Regions from separate parts of the Paeniglutamicibacter sp. NPDC012692 genome, predicted to be linked through region 4. Evidence: riboswitches for the same ligand, from Rfam matches in the RefSeq annotation. Region 4 holds a riboswitch; each other region holds the start of a gene.
The links. Region 4 has a riboswitch for thiamine pyrophosphate ahead of ACFY5D_RS07540 (ECF transporter S component). Riboswitches for the same ligand answer to the same signal wherever they lie in the genome.
Positions count from the first base shown of each region.

Region 1: linked by a shared signal. The riboswitch ahead of thiC (phosphomethylpyrimidine synthase ThiC) and the one ahead of ACFY5D_RS07540 (ECF transporter S component) in region 4 are both predicted to bind thiamine pyrophosphate.
Region 2: linked by a shared signal. The riboswitch ahead of thiO (glycine oxidase ThiO) and the one ahead of ACFY5D_RS07540 (ECF transporter S component) in region 4 are both predicted to bind thiamine pyrophosphate.
Region 3: linked by a shared signal. The riboswitch ahead of thiM (hydroxyethylthiazole kinase) and the one ahead of ACFY5D_RS07540 (ECF transporter S component) in region 4 are both predicted to bind thiamine pyrophosphate.

Region 1 covers NZ_JBIBDE010000001.1:159,692-163,896, forward strand. Annotated here, with positions in the region: gene thiC (phosphomethylpyrimidine synthase ThiC) at 26-1,828, opposite strand; TPP riboswitch at 1,823-1,930, opposite strand; gene rplS (50S ribosomal protein L19) at 2,293-2,652, shown strand; gene lepB (signal peptidase I) at 2,796-3,398, shown strand; gene ACFY5D_RS00630 (S1 family peptidase) at 3,613-4,205, shown strand, end outside.
Region 2 covers NZ_JBIBDE010000002.1:724,833-729,037, reverse strand. Annotated here, with positions in the region: gene ACFY5D_RS11490 (amidohydrolase) at 1-433, shown strand, start outside; gene ACFY5D_RS11485 (serine hydrolase domain-containing protein) at 478-1,671, shown strand; TPP riboswitch at 1,771-1,903, shown strand; gene thiO (glycine oxidase ThiO) at 1,897-3,123, shown strand; gene thiS (sulfur carrier protein ThiS) at 3,120-3,359, shown strand; gene ACFY5D_RS11470 (thiazole synthase) at 3,426-4,205, shown strand, end outside.
Region 3 covers NZ_JBIBDE010000002.1:829,015-833,219, forward strand. Annotated here, with positions in the region: gene thiD (bifunctional hydroxymethylpyrimidine kinase/phosphomethylpyrimidine kinase) at 1-1,331, opposite strand, end outside; gene thiE (thiamine phosphate synthase) at 1,328-1,987, opposite strand; gene thiM (hydroxyethylthiazole kinase) at 1,987-2,805, opposite strand; TPP riboswitch at 2,797-2,897, opposite strand; gene ACFY5D_RS11935 (aldehyde dehydrogenase family protein) at 3,019-4,205, shown strand, end outside.
Region 4 covers NZ_JBIBDE010000001.1:1,614,514-1,618,718, reverse strand. Annotated here, with positions in the region: gene mnhG (monovalent cation/H(+) antiporter subunit G) at 1-49, shown strand, start outside; gene ACFY5D_RS07550 (hypothetical protein) at 363-893, shown strand; gene ACFY5D_RS07545 (DUF4235 domain-containing protein) at 1,139-1,390, opposite strand; TPP riboswitch at 1,471-1,592, shown strand; gene ACFY5D_RS07540 (ECF transporter S component) at 1,647-2,282, shown strand; gene ACFY5D_RS07535 (ATP-binding cassette domain-containing protein) at 2,296-4,205, shown strand, end outside.

The DNA of each region.
Region 1 (4,205 bases), 1.5 Mb from region 4:
CGGGAACACCGGATGACATGCCGCCCTAGGCCTTGGCGGGGACTTCGAGTTCGGGCAGGTAGACCTTGCCGCCGGCGGCAAGGAACTCCCTGCTCTTTTCACGCATCCCGTCGTACGCCTGCGCAATGGCGGCCTGCGAATCGGCCGACCCGTACTCGTCCCTGATGTCCTGGCTGATGCGCATGGAGCAGAACTTCGGGCCGCACATGGAACAGAAGTGCGCGGTCTTGGCAGGCTCGGCGGGCAGCGTCTCGTCGTGGAAGGACTCCGCGGTGACCGGATCCAGCGACAGGGCGAACTGGTCGCGCCAGCGGAACTCGAACCTCGCCTTGGACAGGGCGTCGTCCCGCTCGGAGACGCCCGGGTGCCCCTTGGCCAGGTCGGCGGCGTGGGCGGCGATCTTGTAGGTGATCACCCCGGTCTTCACGTCGTCCTTGTTCGGCAGCCCCAGGTGCTCCTTGGGCGTCACGTAGCAGAGCATCGCCGTGCCGTAGCGGGCGATCTCCGTGGCGCCGATGGCGCTGGTGATGTGGTCGTAGCCGGGCGCGATGTCGGTGACCAGCGGGCCGAGCGTGTAGAAGGGCGCGCCCTGGCACAGCTCCTGCTGGCGCTCGACGTTCTCGCGCACCAGGTGGAACGGGATGTGCCCGGGCCCCTCGACCATGACCTGGACGTCGTATTCCCAGGCCCGGGCCGTCAGCTCGGCCAGCGTGTCCAGCTCCGCGAACTGCGCGGCGTCGTTGGCATCGGCGATGGATCCGGGGCGCAGCCCGTCGCCCAGCGAGAACGCGACGTCGTACTGCGCGAAGATCTCGCACAGCTCGTCGAAGTGCGTGTAGAGGAAGTTCTCCTGGTGGTGGGCCAGGCACCAGCCGGCCATGATGGCCCCGCCGCGCGAGACGATTCCCGTGACCCGCTCGGCCGTCAGCGGCACGTAGCGCAACAGCACGCCCGCGTGGATGGTCATGTAGTCCACGCCCTGCTCGCACTGCTCGATCACCGTGTCGCGGAAGATCTCCCAGGTCAGTGCGTTTGCCTCGCCGTTGACCTTTTCCAGCGCCTGGTAGATCGGGACGGTGCCGATGGGAACCGGCGCGTTGCGGATCAGCCATTCGCGGGTGGTGTGGATGTCGTCGCCTGTGGACAGGTCCATCACGGTGTCGGCGCCCCACCGGGTGGCCCACTGCAGCTTGTCGACCTCCTCGGCAATGGAGCTGGTGACCGCGGAGTTGCCGATGTTGGCGTTGATCTTCACCAGGAACGCCTTGCCGATGATCATCGGCTCGGACTCGGGGTGGTTGATGTTGTTCGGGATGATCGCCCGGCCCGCCGCGACCTCGCTGCGCACCAACTCCACGTCGCAGTTCTCCCGCAGGGCAACGAAGCGCATTTCAGGGGTGACGATGCCCCGGCGTGCGTAGTGCATTTGCGTCACCCGCTTCCCGGGGTCCGCGCGCCGCGGTTGCGGCTTGGCGCCCTTCCACTCGGCCGAGGCGGCCCCCCGGCGCAGCGCCGACTTCCCGTCGTCGAGCAGGTTGCGTTCCCGACCGGCGTAGATCTCGGTGTCCGAGCGGTCCTCGATCCACTGTGCGCGGAACGGCGGCAGGCCCACGACCGGGTCGCTGCCCGGGCCCGCGGTGCGGTACACCCGCAGCGGGGCGTTGGGCCGGCCTCCGGGGGAGGGGTCCAACGCGATCTCGGTCACCGGCACCCGGATGCCGTGTTCGGCATCCTCGAGGTAGGCCAGCGAATGGGACCTCAGGGATTGCGTTTCGGTTGCCTCGGCGGCGTCTTGGGCAGGGGTGATCGTTGTTTCGATGGTGCTCAAGGAGTACTCACTTCCTTCGCCGGCATTACCCGGACAGGTTCGACGGTCGCAAGCTGCGTCAGCTCGATCTCAGCCCCTGCAAGGGCTCCCGTGTGGTCGTAAGTGAAGCTACAGTACATTCCGCCGAAGGGTCAAATGTAACGTCGGCCACGCCGGGGGTCGTGCCGGGCGCCGAAAACCGGACATGTCGGCGGCCCGATCGGCGTCGCGCGCGCCGATCGGGCCGTGCCGGACTTCGCCGCATGGCCGGGAGTGTGGCAAAATGGAATCTTGGGTCTACTGGGTTCTGCTCCTGCCGCAGGGGGAACGAGTCAACAGTTGATCCGCCGAGGATCCGCAAACGGGTCCCGGTACCAAGCTTCGGAACACCAAATCTTTCCGCCATCGCGTTTTGCGCGTCGCGGAAAATTAGTGTCCCGTGTCTAAGGTAGGTGACCTGCGGCGTCTGCCTAGGAGATGCATTCATGCATATTCTCGACTCTGTCGATGCAGCCTCGCTGCGCACCGATGTCCCGGCTTTCCGCCCGGGTGACACCGTCAAGGTTCACGTAAACATCATCGAAGGCAAGAACTCCCGTGTCCAGGTCTTCCAGGGCTTCGTCCTTGGTCGCCAGGGTGACGGCGTTCGCGAAACCTTCACCGTTCGCAAGGTCTCCTTCGGCGTCGGCGTAGAGCGTACCTTCCCGGTACACTCCCCGGTCCTCGAAAAGATCGAACTGGTAACCCGCGGCGACGTTCGCCGCGCGAAGCTGTTCTACATGCGCGATCGCCACGGCAAGGCTGCGAAGATCCGCGAAAAGCGCGACTTCCGCACTGCCAAGTAGTAAGAAAAGCGAGAACCTTCGTTTCCGCCTTTGCGCGGCAACGGGGATCCATCGTGGATCAACCTACAGAATCGGATAGTTTTTCCGCTTCAGCAAAGCGCCGGTCCCGTTCGCGGGGCTGGCGCTTTGCCGTTGGCGCCCTCATGGCGGCGGCGGTGATCACCTTGGTGATCCGCGCCACGGTCATTGATTTCTACTACATCGGCTCCGCCTCCATGGAGTCGACGTTGAACCCCGGCGACGGGCTCCTGGTAAACCGCCTTGCCTACAAGGACGAACCCATCCAGCGCGGCGACATCATCATCTTTGACGGCCGGGGATCCTTCCTGCCCTATCAAAGCCCCAATGCCGTGGATTCCCTTGCCTGGGCACTGCGCCTGGCGGGCAACGACTCGGTGTACGTCAAGCGGGTCATCGGCGTGGCAGGCGACACCGTCAGCTGCTGCGGGCCGGACGGCAAGCTCAGGGTCAACGGCCTTCCGCTGGATGAGCCCTACCTTTTTGCCGGCGACAAGCCCAGCGAGCAGACATTCACCGCCAAGGTTCCGCACGGCCGCCTCTGGGTCATGGGCGACCACCGCTCGGTCTCCGAAGACTCCCGGGCGCTGCTTGGCGCGCCCGGCGGCGGCATGATCCCTGTCGACAGGGTCCTGGGGCGGGTCAACGAGGTCATTTGGCCGCTTGACCGCAAGCGTCCCGTCGGCGACGGAAGCACGGACCCCGGTTCCACATCGGTGGCCGAGTAGCAGCGGTCTCCCTTGGACTCCCCGCCGCACCCGGCAGTGTGGCGGCCTCCATGCGGTCGTAGCAAAGTGGTGCGGGAACCTCGTTCCCGCACGGCCTCGGGTTAGAGTGGCACCCTGCGGTAAATCGTTGCTCGTTTTGTGCCCGGCGCGGATGTTCCCAACACGTCCGAGAATGACTCCTGCCGGTCACCACCTTGATCGGGGAAAACTCCACATGCCGGAATCATCACGGACCCTTCTGAGGCGTGCCGGTGTTGCCGCCGCAACCGCTGCGTTCGTGATGGGCAGCTGCCTCGTGGCTGGACCCTCGCCGGCTGCCGCCGAACAGGCCTCGAATCCCGTTGTCGCTGCGCCATCCGCCGTCGGCTCGACGTCGTCGGAAGCCCGGGATGCGACAGTGCCCCAAGGGCTCGCCGAGGCTGTGGAGCGCGACCTTGGCATGGGCGTCGAAGAGTTCCAGGCCCGAGGCGAACTTGTTGCCACTGCCGATCGGCTCCGGACGGACCTGCGGAAAGCAGGGCTCAGGGCATCTTTCGCCATCGCGGGGAACAAGATCGTGGTCAAGACGGATGTTGCCGACCGTGCCGCGGTCACCCAAAAGCTTGACGCGCTGACCCGGGGCACCGGGATCGAGCTCGCGATTTCCACCGCGGATTCGAACACCGCATCCGCTTCTGCGACAACGTCCGCGGTGACCAAGAAGAGCCCCGCGGACGTCGATGCGTTGTTCAAGGCGTATGCGGCTTCGGTCGATTCCGAGACGCTGCTCCATCTCCAGGCCGTCATGGAGACGGCAGACGGCTTCGT
Region 2 (4,205 bases), on a different contig from region 4:
CAACTGGGACGCGATGCTCGGGGACGAGCGCACCGAGCGCGGCTTCGCCTGGCCGGAGTACGAGGCCGCCGGCGCGCTGCTGGCCTTCTCCTCCGACGCGCCGACCGCGCCCTACGCGGCGCTGCCGAACCTGTACGTCGCCACGACCCGGCGCTCGGCGCTGGATCCCGCCCGCGGCGCGGTCGAGCCGGACCTGGCCCTGCCGCTGGCCAGCGCGCTCATCCACGCAACCCGCGACTCCGCCCAGTCCGTGGGCGACGGCGCCACCCACGGACGCCTGGCCGCGGGGTACGCCGCTGACTTCGTCGTCATCGACGCGGACCCCTTCACCGAGGGCAACGACGTGCTGCTCACCGCCCGCGTGCTGCGAACCGTGGTGGCCGGGCAGGACGCCTACGACGCGGAACTCGCCGCGTCCGGTCAGGCCGTCTAGCGCGCCCCACGTCCCCGAACCAGCCCCCGAGAAGAGAGAAGCCCATGACAGATTCCGCCGACCTGCACCGTCCCAGCGCCGCGAATTGGCAGGAACCCGAGCACCTGCGCTGGTCTTTCCAGCACATGGACGAGCTTTTCCCGAGCGCAAGCATCGCCGCCGCCGGCCCGGCGGCCGAACTCGCCAGGCAACCGCGGGACCTCAGGTCCGTTGAGGTGCCGCTGCCCGGCGGCGTCAGCCTGAGTGTCGCCGAGATCCTGGCCGAGACCCGCACCGACGCCTGGGCGGTGCTGCACGGGGACCGGCTGGTCACCGAGGAGTACTTCGGGGAGATGGGTCCCGACACCCGGCACCTGCTGATGTCGGTGAGCAAGTCGATCGTCTCCAGCGTCGTGGGATCGCTCGCCGCCGACGGCCTGATCGATATCGAGCTGCCGATCGAACACCATGTCCCGGCACTTCGGGACAGCGGCTACGCGGGCGCCACGGTGCGCGCCATCCTGGACATGCGAAGCGGCATCAGGTTCAGCGAGGAGTACCTCGACCCCGATGCCGAGGTGCGCAAACTCGATGCCTCGGTCGGCTGGGCACCCCCGCGCGCCGACACCCCCGGAACGCTGAAGGAATTCCTGGCAACACTGGAACGCGAGCGGGAACACGGTGGGCATTTCGCCTACCGCAGCTGCGAAACCGACGTGCTGGGCTGGCTCTGCGAGGAAGCCGGAGGCAAGCCGTTCGCGGAGCTTGCCTCCGAACGCGTGTGGTCCAAGCTCGGCGCCCGCAGCGACGCCGTCATGTGCGTTGATTCGCAAGGCACGGGAATGTTCGACGGCGGCATCAGTGCCACGCTCACGGACGCGGTCAAGTTCGGGGCGATGATCCGTGACGGCGGTGTGTCGCTGACCGGTGAATGGGTGTTGGATGCCGGGTGGGTCGACGACATCTTTGCAGGGGGAGGGGACTCAACGGAGGCCTTTGCAGCGGGTCCCCACGGGAAAGGCATGCCCGGAGGCAAGTACAGAAGCCAATTCTGGTTCATGTCCGGCGACAGGACTACGGCTTACTGCCTGGGGATCCACGGGCAGATGATTTACATCAACCGCGCGAGCGGCGTGGTTGGGGTCAAGCTTTCTTCCACGGCCTTGCCCGTCGACCCGTTCGAGGGGCCCGCTGCAGCAGCAGCCTTCATGGCGGTCAGCGAGCACCTGCTGGAGGCCGATGCCCGGACCGCCGACTGACACGGATCGCCTGTTCGGGCTTTGAGGCACCCGAACGGACGATCGCGGGGCGTCGACGTCATCTGCGACGATGATGCGGCTCGTATCCCCTACACTGGGTTTCGTACCGCGGGAGCCAGTGATGCTGGCTGAGAGGGCGCCGTAAGCGCCGACCGACAGACGCCTTCCCGACACGGAAGGCGTGGAACCTGATCCGGATCATGCCGGCGTAGGGAAGGAGCCTTCATGTCGTGCACCCTGTCCGACCACATCACCACCGATCTTGCCGTTGTCGGCGGCGGAATCGTGGGCCTCGGCATCGCCTGGGAGGCCCGGCGTGCGGGCCGCCGGGTGGCGCTCATAGACCCGGCCCCCGGAACCGGCGCGACCTTTGCCGCGGCCGGCATGCTTGCGCCGGTCAGCGAGCTTCACCACCAGGAAGAAGACCTGCTGGAACTGACGCTGGCCTCCGCCGAACGCTGGCCGGCCTTCGCCGCAACCCTGCCCACGGGCCCGGCCGGGAGCTGTTTTTCGACCACTCCGACGCTGGTGGTGGGTGCCGATCCCGCCGATCGCCAGGCGCTGGCCGACCTGTGCGAGGCCCAGCATCGGCAGGGCCTGGAGGTCAGCCGGCTCAGCCTCAGGGAGGCCCGGGCGCTCGAACCCCTGCTGTCCCCGAACCTTGCCGCGGCCTATCTGGTGCCGCGCGACCACCAGGTCGATCCGCGCGCGGTGGCCCGCGCGATCCTCGACGGCCTGGCGGTTGTCGCCGGGGGCGACGACGCGACGCAGCCTGGTTGCCTGGTGGGCACCAACGCCGCCTCCCTGCTGCACGAGGATCCCGAAAACACCCACTCCCGCATCACCGGGGTGCTGCTCGCGGACGGACGCGAGGTCCATGCCCGGGAAGTCGTCGTGGCCAACGGGCACGGCGCCGCGCACTTGGATGGTTTGCCGCACGGCCTGCGCCTCCCGCTGCGGCCGGTGTACGGGGACATCCTGCGGCTGCGCGTGCCCGAAAACCTGCAACCGCTGGTCACCGCCACACTGCGCGGCCAGGTCCGCGGACTTCCCGTGTACGTGGTTCCGCGCAGCGACGGAACCGTGGTCATCGGCGCCACCTCCCGTGAGGACGGGTCCGTCGGGGTCAGCGCCGGCGGTGTGCACCAACTGCTGCGGGACGCCCAGGTGCTCCTGCCCGCCGTGGCCGAGCTCGAATTGCTGGAAACCACCGCACGGGCACGACCGGGGACGCCGGACAACGCGCCGCTGCTGGGCCGCGTGGCCGATGCCCACGGAACGGACATCCCCGGGCTCATCCTCGCCACCGGCTTCTTCAGGCACGGCGTGCTGCTGACGCCGATTGCCGCCCACATCGCCACAGAGTTGTTGCACGGCAGGAGCGACCCCGCCTGGGATCGTTTCCGCCCCGATCGTTTCTCGCCAGCCCTTCACCTCCAGGAGATTTCATGACAACCATCCAGCTCAACGGCACCCCCCACCCGCTGGTCGACGGAAGCACCCTGTCCGACCTGGTCGCCACGCTGACCGGCAGGACCCTGCTGCCCACCGGGCACCCCGTCGACGGCGGCAGGCTGGGTGTGGCCGTGGCGTTGAACGCGGGCATCGTCCCGCGCAGCCGATGGTCCGCCACCGGGCTCCAAGTCAATGACGAGGTGGAAATCGTCACCGCAGTGCAGGGCGGCTGAAGCTCCCCTTGACCCGGCGGCCGGCGCGGTCGCCACCCATAGTCTCCTGGAAGAAAGCAGCGAACCATGAACAACGTACTCACCCAGACCGACCCGCTGATCATCGACGGCATTGAGTTGGGATCCCGCCTGATCATGGGCACCGGCGGAGCCCCGAGCCTGGAGGGACTGGGCGCGGCGCTTGTAGCCTCCGGAACGGAACTCACCACGGTCGCCATGCGCAGGTACAGCGCCCCCGATGCCGCGACGAGCGGCGGAAACAACCTCTTTGGCCTGTTGCTTGAGAACAACATCCGGGTCCTGCCCAACACCGCGGGATGTTTCACCGCCCGCGAGGCCCTGATGACCGCGGAGCTGGGCCGCGAGGCACTGGAAACCGACTGGGTGAAGCTGGAGGTCATCGCTGACGAACACACCCTGCTTCCCGACGCCGTTGAACTGGTGGACGCCACTGAGCAGCTGGTGAACCGCGGCTTCAAGGTGTTTGCGTACACCAACGACGACCCGGTGCTGGCGCTCCGCCTGGAGCAGCTCGGGGTTGCGGCGGTCATGCCCCTGGGTGCACCCATCGGAACCGGACTGGGCATCCTGAACCCGCACAACATCGAACTGATCGTGGCGCGGGCAGGGATCCCGGTGATTCTTGATGCCGGGATCGGCACTGCCTCCGACGCGGCGTTGGCCATGGAATTGGGGTGCGATGCTGTTTTGCTGGCCTCCGCCGTGACCCGCGCCCAGGACCCGGTTCGCATGGCCGAGGCCTTCAAGCACGCGGTTCTCGGAGGTCGTTTGGCCGCACTCGCGGGACGCATCCCCAAGCGCGAGCACGCTTTGGCTTCCTCCGCC
Region 3 (4,205 bases), on a different contig from region 4:
GACTTGTCGAACTCGGGGGAGGAGTAGGTGGACAGCCAGTCGTTGTACGGGTGGGCGGCGTGGTTTGCCGCGGCCAGCCGCGCGCCGACGTCCTGGTAGATCCAGAAGCACGGCAGCAGGGCCGCCACCAGCACCGCGTAGTCGTTGGAGCACGACACCAGGTGGTTCAGGTAGGCGGTGGTGGTGCCGCTGGGGTCCGGCACGCGCTCCTCCAGCCGCCCGCGGTGGAGCTTGAGCTCCTCCTCCAGGCAGCCGCTGGCATTCGCCGCCCAGAACCGCTGGTCCTCGGCGGTCGGCGCCAGTTCGGAGGCCCGGGACATGACCCGCGCGTAGGTGCGCAGGTACAGGGCGTCCTGCCCCAGGTAGTCCTCGAAGTCGACGCGCCCCAGCGTGCCGTCCTTCAGCCCGCGGATGAAGGCGAGGTCGTCGATTCCGCCGCGGATGGACTCGATGGCTTCCCACCACAGCCACATGGAGTCGTCGGCGGTGGCCAGCGGTTCCCCGGCCCAGAGCTGGCCCAGGTGGTTGACCGGGCCGTGCCCGCTGCCGACCCGCAACCGGTCCGCGCCGGCGATCGCGGTGGTCAGCCAGCGCTTGGCCGCGATGAGCGATGCTGTCCAGTCGCCGGTCCGTGCGTAGTGCGTGGCCAGGGCCGAGGAAAAGGAACATCCGGTGCCGTGGGTGTTCTGGGTGTCCAGACGCGGGGAAACGACCTCGTGCAGCACCCCGTTGGCGTCGATGAGCGCATCGGGGCAGTCGGAACCGGCCAGGTGGCCGCCCTTGGCAAGCACGAGCACCGAGTAGGTCGCCGCGACCCGCCGGGCCTGGGCAATGACCTCTTCCCAGGTGGTTGCGACCTCCGCGCGGGCAATCACGGCGAGCTCGGGGATGTTCGGGGTCAGCACGTCGGCATGTTCGAAGAGCCGGCGCAGGGCGTCCTCGGCGTCGGCGTCGAGCAGCCGGTCGCCGCTGGTCGCGATCATCACCGGGTCAAGGACCACCGGAACCGGGGCCGAGAGGCGCGTTGCGGCCAGCCAGTCGGTGAGCGTGTCGATGATCCCGGCGTTCGCCAGCATGCCGATCTTGATGGCATCGATGGCGATGTCGTCGGACACCGCGAGCAGCTGCTCGTTCAGGAACTGCGCCGGCGGCACGTGGACGGCCCGCACCCCGTGGGTGTTCTGGGCCGTGAGCGCGCTGATGACGGCCATCCCGTAGCCGCCGCAGGCGGCAATCGCTTTCAGGTCGGCCTGGATGCCGGCGCCGCCGGACGGGTCGGAACCCGCAATGGACAGGACGTTCTTGATGGCTGGCTCGATGCTTTCGCTCATCGGGTTGCCCCTTCCCAGGCTCCGAGCAGCTCGGCGCTGGCGGCCTGCGGGTCCTCCGCCGAGCAGATGGCGCGGACCACGGCCATGCCGGTGGCCCCGCCGGCGACGACACCGTCGACATCGACCAACCCGAGGCCGCCGATGGCCACGCACGGCAGCGCGCTCTGGGCGACAGCGCGGGCCAGTCCCGCGTGGCCGAGCGGTTCGGGGTGGTCCTTCTTGGTGGGGGTGGCGTGGACCGCCCCGACGCCCAGGTAGTCGATGGTTCCGGGGAAGCGGGCGTTGAGCTCGTTGGCGGCGGCGATCTGCGCGTCCTTGGAGGCGCTCAGGCCCAGCACCGCGTCGGGGCCGATGAGCGCACGGACCAGCTCGGCGGGGATGTCGGACTGGCCGATGTGCACGCCCTGCACGCTGGCGCCCGCGGCGCGCGCGGCCAGGTACACGTCGACGCGGTCGTTGACCAGCAGGTCGGCCCGCCCCTCGGTGTGCACGGAGGACTTGCGGACCACCTCCAGGAACTGGGCCGCGGGCATGTCCTTGCAGCGCAGCTGGACCGTCTTGACGCCGCCTTCGACCGCGGCCGCAATGATTTCATCCAGGGGCCGGCCGGCGGTCGAGGCCGAATCGGCGACCAGGTAGACGCTGAGGTCCCGCATCAGGAAAGCACCGCCTTTTCCATGAGTTCCTGCGGGCCGACCAGCGACAACGCATCGAGGAAATTCACCGCGAAGGAGCCGGGCCCGTTGCTGAGCAGTTCCGCGCGCTCGGCGGCGGCAGAGTAGAACGCGTGTGCCGCGACCGTCGCGACCAGCGCGTCGTCGTGGACGGCAAGGAATGCCGCGCAGATGGCCCCGAGGGCGCATCCGCCGCCGGTCACGCGCGTCAGCAGGCTGCTGCCGCCGTGCACCAGCACGGTCCGGGCGCCGTCGGTCACCAGGTCCCGCGGTCCGGAAACCGCAACCACGGCTCCGGTGCGCAGGGCCAGCGAGCGGGCGTGGGACGCGGCGGATTCCACCGAATCCGTGGACTCGACCCCGCGGCCGCCGTTGCCGGACTCCGCCAGCACCATGATTTCGGAGGCGTTGCCGCGGATGACGGTCGGGTTCAGCCCGCGCAGCTCGAAGGCCAGCTCGGTGCGGACCCGCAGGGCGCCGACGGCGACCGGGTCCAGCACCCACGGGGTGCCCGCGGCGTTGGCGGCGGCGACGGCCTCAAGGGCGCCGGCACGCTGTTCGGCGTAGGGGGTGCCCAGGTTGACGAGGGTTCCGGAGGCGATCGCGGCAAAGTCGCCGGCCTCCCCGGGCAGGTCCGCCATGGCCGGCGAGGCGCCGGCGGCCAGCAGCACGTTGGCCGTGAAATTGGTGACCACAGTGTTGGTGATGCACTGGATCAGGGGGGTGGAGGCGCGCAGGGCCGACACGCAGTCGGCCAACTCGCCGGGGCTTACAACAAATGAAGGCGCAATGGATTCCATTAGCAACATCCCTCCGCTAGTACGAACTAGATCAGGTGCGACGGGTCTTATCTCAGTTGGTCGCGTGCGCGCCAACACCCCGTGTCACTAAGCGCGAGCCTACCCCACGGGCAGGCCCGCAGTGCAACTACGTTTCCTCCGCCGGCGATTCGGGCGGGGCACGCCGGGCGCGGCACCCTGTTGCAGCAGGTGGCTGCGCCGTAGGCTCTGGGTATGGGCATTTTTCCTTACACTTCCGAACCCGTGGCTCCCCTGGAGAGCGCGGCGTCGAACGAGCTTGAGCTACCCCGGGTCGTCGCCGAGGACCCCGCAAGGATCGTCGAAATCGTCGACGCCATGCACGACGTGGTGGCCACGCGCCTGGCGCACCCGCGGCGCTTCAGGGCATCGCAGCTCAAGGCCCTGGAACGCATGCTGGATGCGCACCAGCAGGACTTCATCGATGCGCTGGCCGACGACCTGGGCAAGAGCGCGGTCGAGGCGAAGCTGACCGAAATCGACATGGTGCGCGCCGAGATCGACCACGCCCAGCTGCACCTTTCGGAGTGGATGGAATCCAAGGCGGTGAAGATCCCGCTGGCGCTGCACCCCGCGGCGGCCAAGATCGAGCCGCAGCCGCTCGGCGTGGTGCTGGTCATCGGCCCGTGGAACTACCCGCTGCAGCTGATGCTCGCCCCGCTCGTTGCGGCCATCGCCGCGGGCAACGTGGCGGTGCTCAAGCCCTCCGAGCTGGCCCCCGCCACCTCGATCGCCCTGGGCAAGCTGATCCCGCAGTTCCTGGACCAGCGTGCCTACGCGGTGATCCAGGGCGGCGCCGGCACCAGCAAGGTCCTCCTGGAACAGCGGTTCGACCACATCTTCTACACCGGCGGGGAAAAGGTCGGCAAGATCGTGGCCCGTGCCGCGGCCGAACACCTGACGCCCGTCACCCTGGAACTGGGCGGCAAGTCCCCGGCCGTGGTGATGGACGGATCCCACGCGGCGGTCGCCCGGCGCCTGGCCTACGGGAAGTTCATGAACGCGGGCCAGACCTGCGTGGCGCCGGACTACGTGCTGGCCGTCGGCAACGCGGCCGAGACCCTGGAAAAGCAGCTGGCCAAGGCCATCACCGGGTTCTACGGCAAGACGCCGATTCACAGCCGTGACTACGGGCGCATCGTCAACCGGGCGCACTTCGACAGGCTCGTCTCCTACCTGGCGCAGGGCGAGGTGGTGATCGGCGGCGGATACGACGAGGCGACGCTCAAGATCGAACCCACGGTGATGATCAACGTCGATCCGGATTCGCCGCTCATGCAGGAGGAAATCTTCGGGCCGATCCTGCCGATCATGAAGGTCGACAGCTTCGACGCGGCGGTGCGGTTCATCAACTCGCGCCCCAACCCGCTGGCGGCCTACCT
Region 4 (4,205 bases):
GGACCAGGGCGAGAACCCGCCCACGGACCGCACCGACTTCATGGACTAAGTGCGGATGCAGCTGGTCTTCGGCGACCAGCCGCAACTGAAAACAAATGCCCCAGACCGTCATCGGCGGCGAGGCAGTGACGCTCCAAGTCCCGGACAGCTGTGGTACCAGTCAATGACTTGGAGTTCAGTGCTTGTAGGGTGCATTTGCTGGATCCAGCACGTGGGAAAACAAAAAAACGAGTACATCTCACCCTTGTAGGGGAACTGTCGCTGAGATTGACTTTGGGGCATGCCAGGGCCTCGGAACCCAAGGTTTCCATGGGCCCGGCTGCCAGGTTATTGCAACGGCCCCCCGAACAACGGAGAGACCCATGAACCGCACCACCGTTCGTCGAATTGCACCTGCTGCCCTGCTTACCTCCGCACTGCTCGCCGTATCGTCGGCAGCTGTCGCCGCACCTCCGCCGCCCCGGCCGGACTTTCCGCCTGGGGTGGTGGTTCCCGCCGGGGCTGCCTGTGATTTTGCGCTGGGGATTGCCGGGACCGGCGCCAAGGCGCGCATCAAGACATTCGCAAACGGCAGCCAGATCATCTCGGGCAAGGGCTATCTGCTGACCTACACGAACGCGGACACCGGGAAATCCGTGTCCTTCGAAACCAACGGAACGTCCGAGCACACGTCGGCCCCCGACGCTGAAAACGTCGTGACCATCACGTCGAGGGGAAGCACCGGCCTGATCCTGTTTCCGCCTCCGGATGCCTCTAATGTTCCTGGCGTAGAAGCGCCGTCAGCAATCCAGTACACGGGACGCATCGTCTTCACCTTCGACCTCGATGACGGCCGTACTACTCTGCTCAGTGCTTCCGGGACACAACGGGACCTCTGTGCCGAGCTGTCCTAGGCGGAACAAGCATAGCCGGGATGGCGGGTAACGCCGGCCCGTCCGGCAGACTCCACGGAGGGGCACCCTAGGGTGCTCCTCCGTCTTGTCGCGTGGGGCGTGACTGCCAACCCCGTTTGGTGGATAAAGCACATCCCGACGACGAGTCGGCTCCGGTGGCACCGATTCGCGACAGCCGGACCCATAGGCTTCTGCGCAAGACAAAGGACCCGAAGAAGAATCTTCGGGTCCTAGAAGTCAGTAAGTTACGAGTTCTTTGTGAACTTTGCAATCGCCTTTTGGGTGCCACGGTCGGTGAGCACCTGGATCAGCGCCGCGGTGACTGCCGAAAGGAGGGCAAACCCGATGGCCTGGCGCATGGTGGCCTCGGCTTGGGCTTCCTTGTTCCCGTGCTTGGGCGGCTGCTGGCCCGTAAACCCGACCCACAGCTTGTCGACGATTTTCCCGCCAAGGAATCCCGCGGCGATGGAGATCAGCGGGCCAACTAGTTTCATCATGCTGTTCACGGGTACTCCCAATATGTTGCGGCAACGGTACCTGCACCAGCATAGCCTGCGGTAGCATGACAGGACTGAAACATTTACGACAGGGGAGCGCCGCACGGTTTAGGCCATGCCGAGGCGCTGAGAGTGCGGAAAACCGCAGACCCTCGAACCTGCCCCGGCTAGTACCGGCGAAGGAAGTCGAGTTCTCAGGGGTGCGCTGAGAAAAACGCATTCCCTCCCCTCCTTGTATCCAAGGAGGATCATCATCATGAGCACCATCGAAGGCCGCAACGGCCAAAGCAGCGCAGCACCCAAGACCAGTTCCTGGCGTGTCGTCGACATCGTCATTGCCGCGGTCATCGCGGTGTCCTCGGGCGTCATCTTCTGGGCCTGGAACAACACCCACCACGTCCTGGATTTCCTGTTCCTCGCATTCCCGCCATCCTCCGCACTGGTTGCGGGCATGTGGCTGTTCCCCGCGGTCCTGGGAGCGCTCATCATCCGCAAGCCCGGAGCCGCGCTCTTCTGCGAACTTGTCGCGGCAATGGTGAGCTCGCTGCTGGGCTCGGAATTCGGGTTGACGGTATTGGCTTCCGGTCTGGTCCAGGGCCTCGGCGCCGAAGCCGTCTTCGCCGCGTTCCGCTACCGCCGCTGGAACCTGCCCGTGGCACTGCTGGCCGGCGCAGCCACTGGCCTGTTCGGCGGCATCAACGACGCTTTCATCTTCCGCTGGTTCCCCGAGTACACCGTGGCCATGCAGCTGACCTACGTCGCCTTCATGACCGTCTCCGGCCTGGTCATTGCGGGCCTGCTGTCCTTCTACGCCACCCGCGCCCTGGCCAAGACCGGTGCACTGGGAGCATTGGCCAGCCGCAAGGCGGCAACCGAACCAACATTCGGCTAGGAAGCCCGAACCCATGAACACCCCTTCAACGCTGCACCAAGGATCCGGCACCTCGTTGCCGAACAAGCACGGTGCAGCAGTATCGGTCACCGCCAAGGACTGGGGGTGGCGCCACGCCGACCGGACCAACCCGGCACTGTGGGGACTTGACCTGGAGATTCCCGCGGGGCAACGCGTGCTGTTGGCGGGCGCCTCCGGTGCCGGCAAATCAACGCTCCTCTACGCCCTGGCCGGCGTCCTCCACGAAGACGACGAGGCATATTCCTCGGGTGAGCTCCTGCTCGACGGCCGACCCGCGTCCGAGGGCCGCGGGCTGGTGGGGCTCATGCAGCAGGATCCCGAAACCCAAGTGGTCCAGGCCCGGGTCGGGGACGACGTGGCCTTTGGCGCCGAGAACCTGTCGGTGCCGCCCGCAGAGATCCAGCGACGGATCGTCGAGGCACTCGACGCGGTTGGTTTGGAAGTTCCGCTGGATCATCCGACCAGCGCGCTTTCGGGCGGGCAAAAGCAACGGCTGGCCCTTGCCGGAATCCTTGCCATGGGACCGGGACTTGTGCTGCTTGACGAACCCACGGCAAACCTTGACCCGGCCGGGGTCCTTGAGGTCCGCGATGCGGTCATCAGGGCGCTGGATTCCACCGGGGCAACGCTGCTGATCGTCGAACACCGCCTCGATGCCTGGGCGCCGCACATGGACAGGGTCATCGTGCTGGAACCCGGCGGGGGAGTGTCGCACGACGGGAGCCCGGAGCTGCTCTTTGCCCCGGGCCCGGTGCGCGATGAACTCGTCGCGGCCGGCGTCTGGGTGCCCGGGTACTCGCCGTCGATCGGGGCCATCAATTCGGCCCCGGCGGGCGCCCCCGTCTTGCTGGAGGCAAAGGACCTGTCGGTCACCCGGAAAAAGGGCGGATCGGTTGCCGCCGGCAACCTGGACCTCCGCATCACGGGCGGCAACGCCTGGTGCATCCGCGGGGCCAACGGCGCCGGCAAATCGACGTTTGCGCTGACCCTGGGCGGACTCCTGCCGCAGGCCTCGGGCGTCCTGCTGGCCACCGGCGACCTTGCCGACGGCACCGAGGCCCGCCCCTACAACTGGCGTGCAACCGAGCTGGTCGGCCGCATCGGTTCGGTCTTCCAGGAACCGGAGCACCAGTTCGTGGCCGCCACGGTCCGCGAGGAACTGGCCTTCGGGCCAAGGCACGCGGTGAAACCCGGAACCAGGGAACCGCTCTTCGACGACGGGGCCATCGAGCAGCGGGTCGACGAACTCCTGCAGCGGCTTCGGCTCGAGCACCTTGCCGAGGCGAACCCGTTCACCCTTTCGGGCGGCGAAAAGCGGCGGTTGTCGGTGGCCACTGTGCTGGCATCCAGCCCGGCCATCCTGATCCTCGACGAGCCGACCTTCGGACAGGACGCAAACACCTGGCGGGAACTGGCCATGCTGTTGCGCGAGGAGCTGGCCCGCGGCACGGCGATCATTGCGGTGACCCACGACGTGGACTTTGCCAGGGCCTTGGGCGCCGAGGAATTCTTCATCAGCGCCGAACCACGCAAAGCCGGAAACGTTGAGGGCCGCACCGGATTGCTGGAAGCCGATGCGCGCGGCGGTGCCAGTTTCCTGGGCAAGGCAAACCCGCTGTCCAAGTTGCTGGCCGTGGGTCTGGCGACCATCCCGCTGGTTGCCAGCATGGACTGGGTCAGCAGCGGGTTGGTTGTCGTGGCGACGGTGTTGCTCCTGCCGCTGGCGGGGCTTTCGCTGGGGCGGTTCCTCTCCCGGGCCTGGCCGCTGCTGTTGGCCGCGATCTTTGCCGCCTGGGGCACCGCCCTGGTGGGCAACGATTCCGGGGATGTGCTGCTGAACCTGGGGATCTTCACCATCACCGAGGGTTCGGCCGCCGCGGGTGCCGCCACCGGATTGCGTGC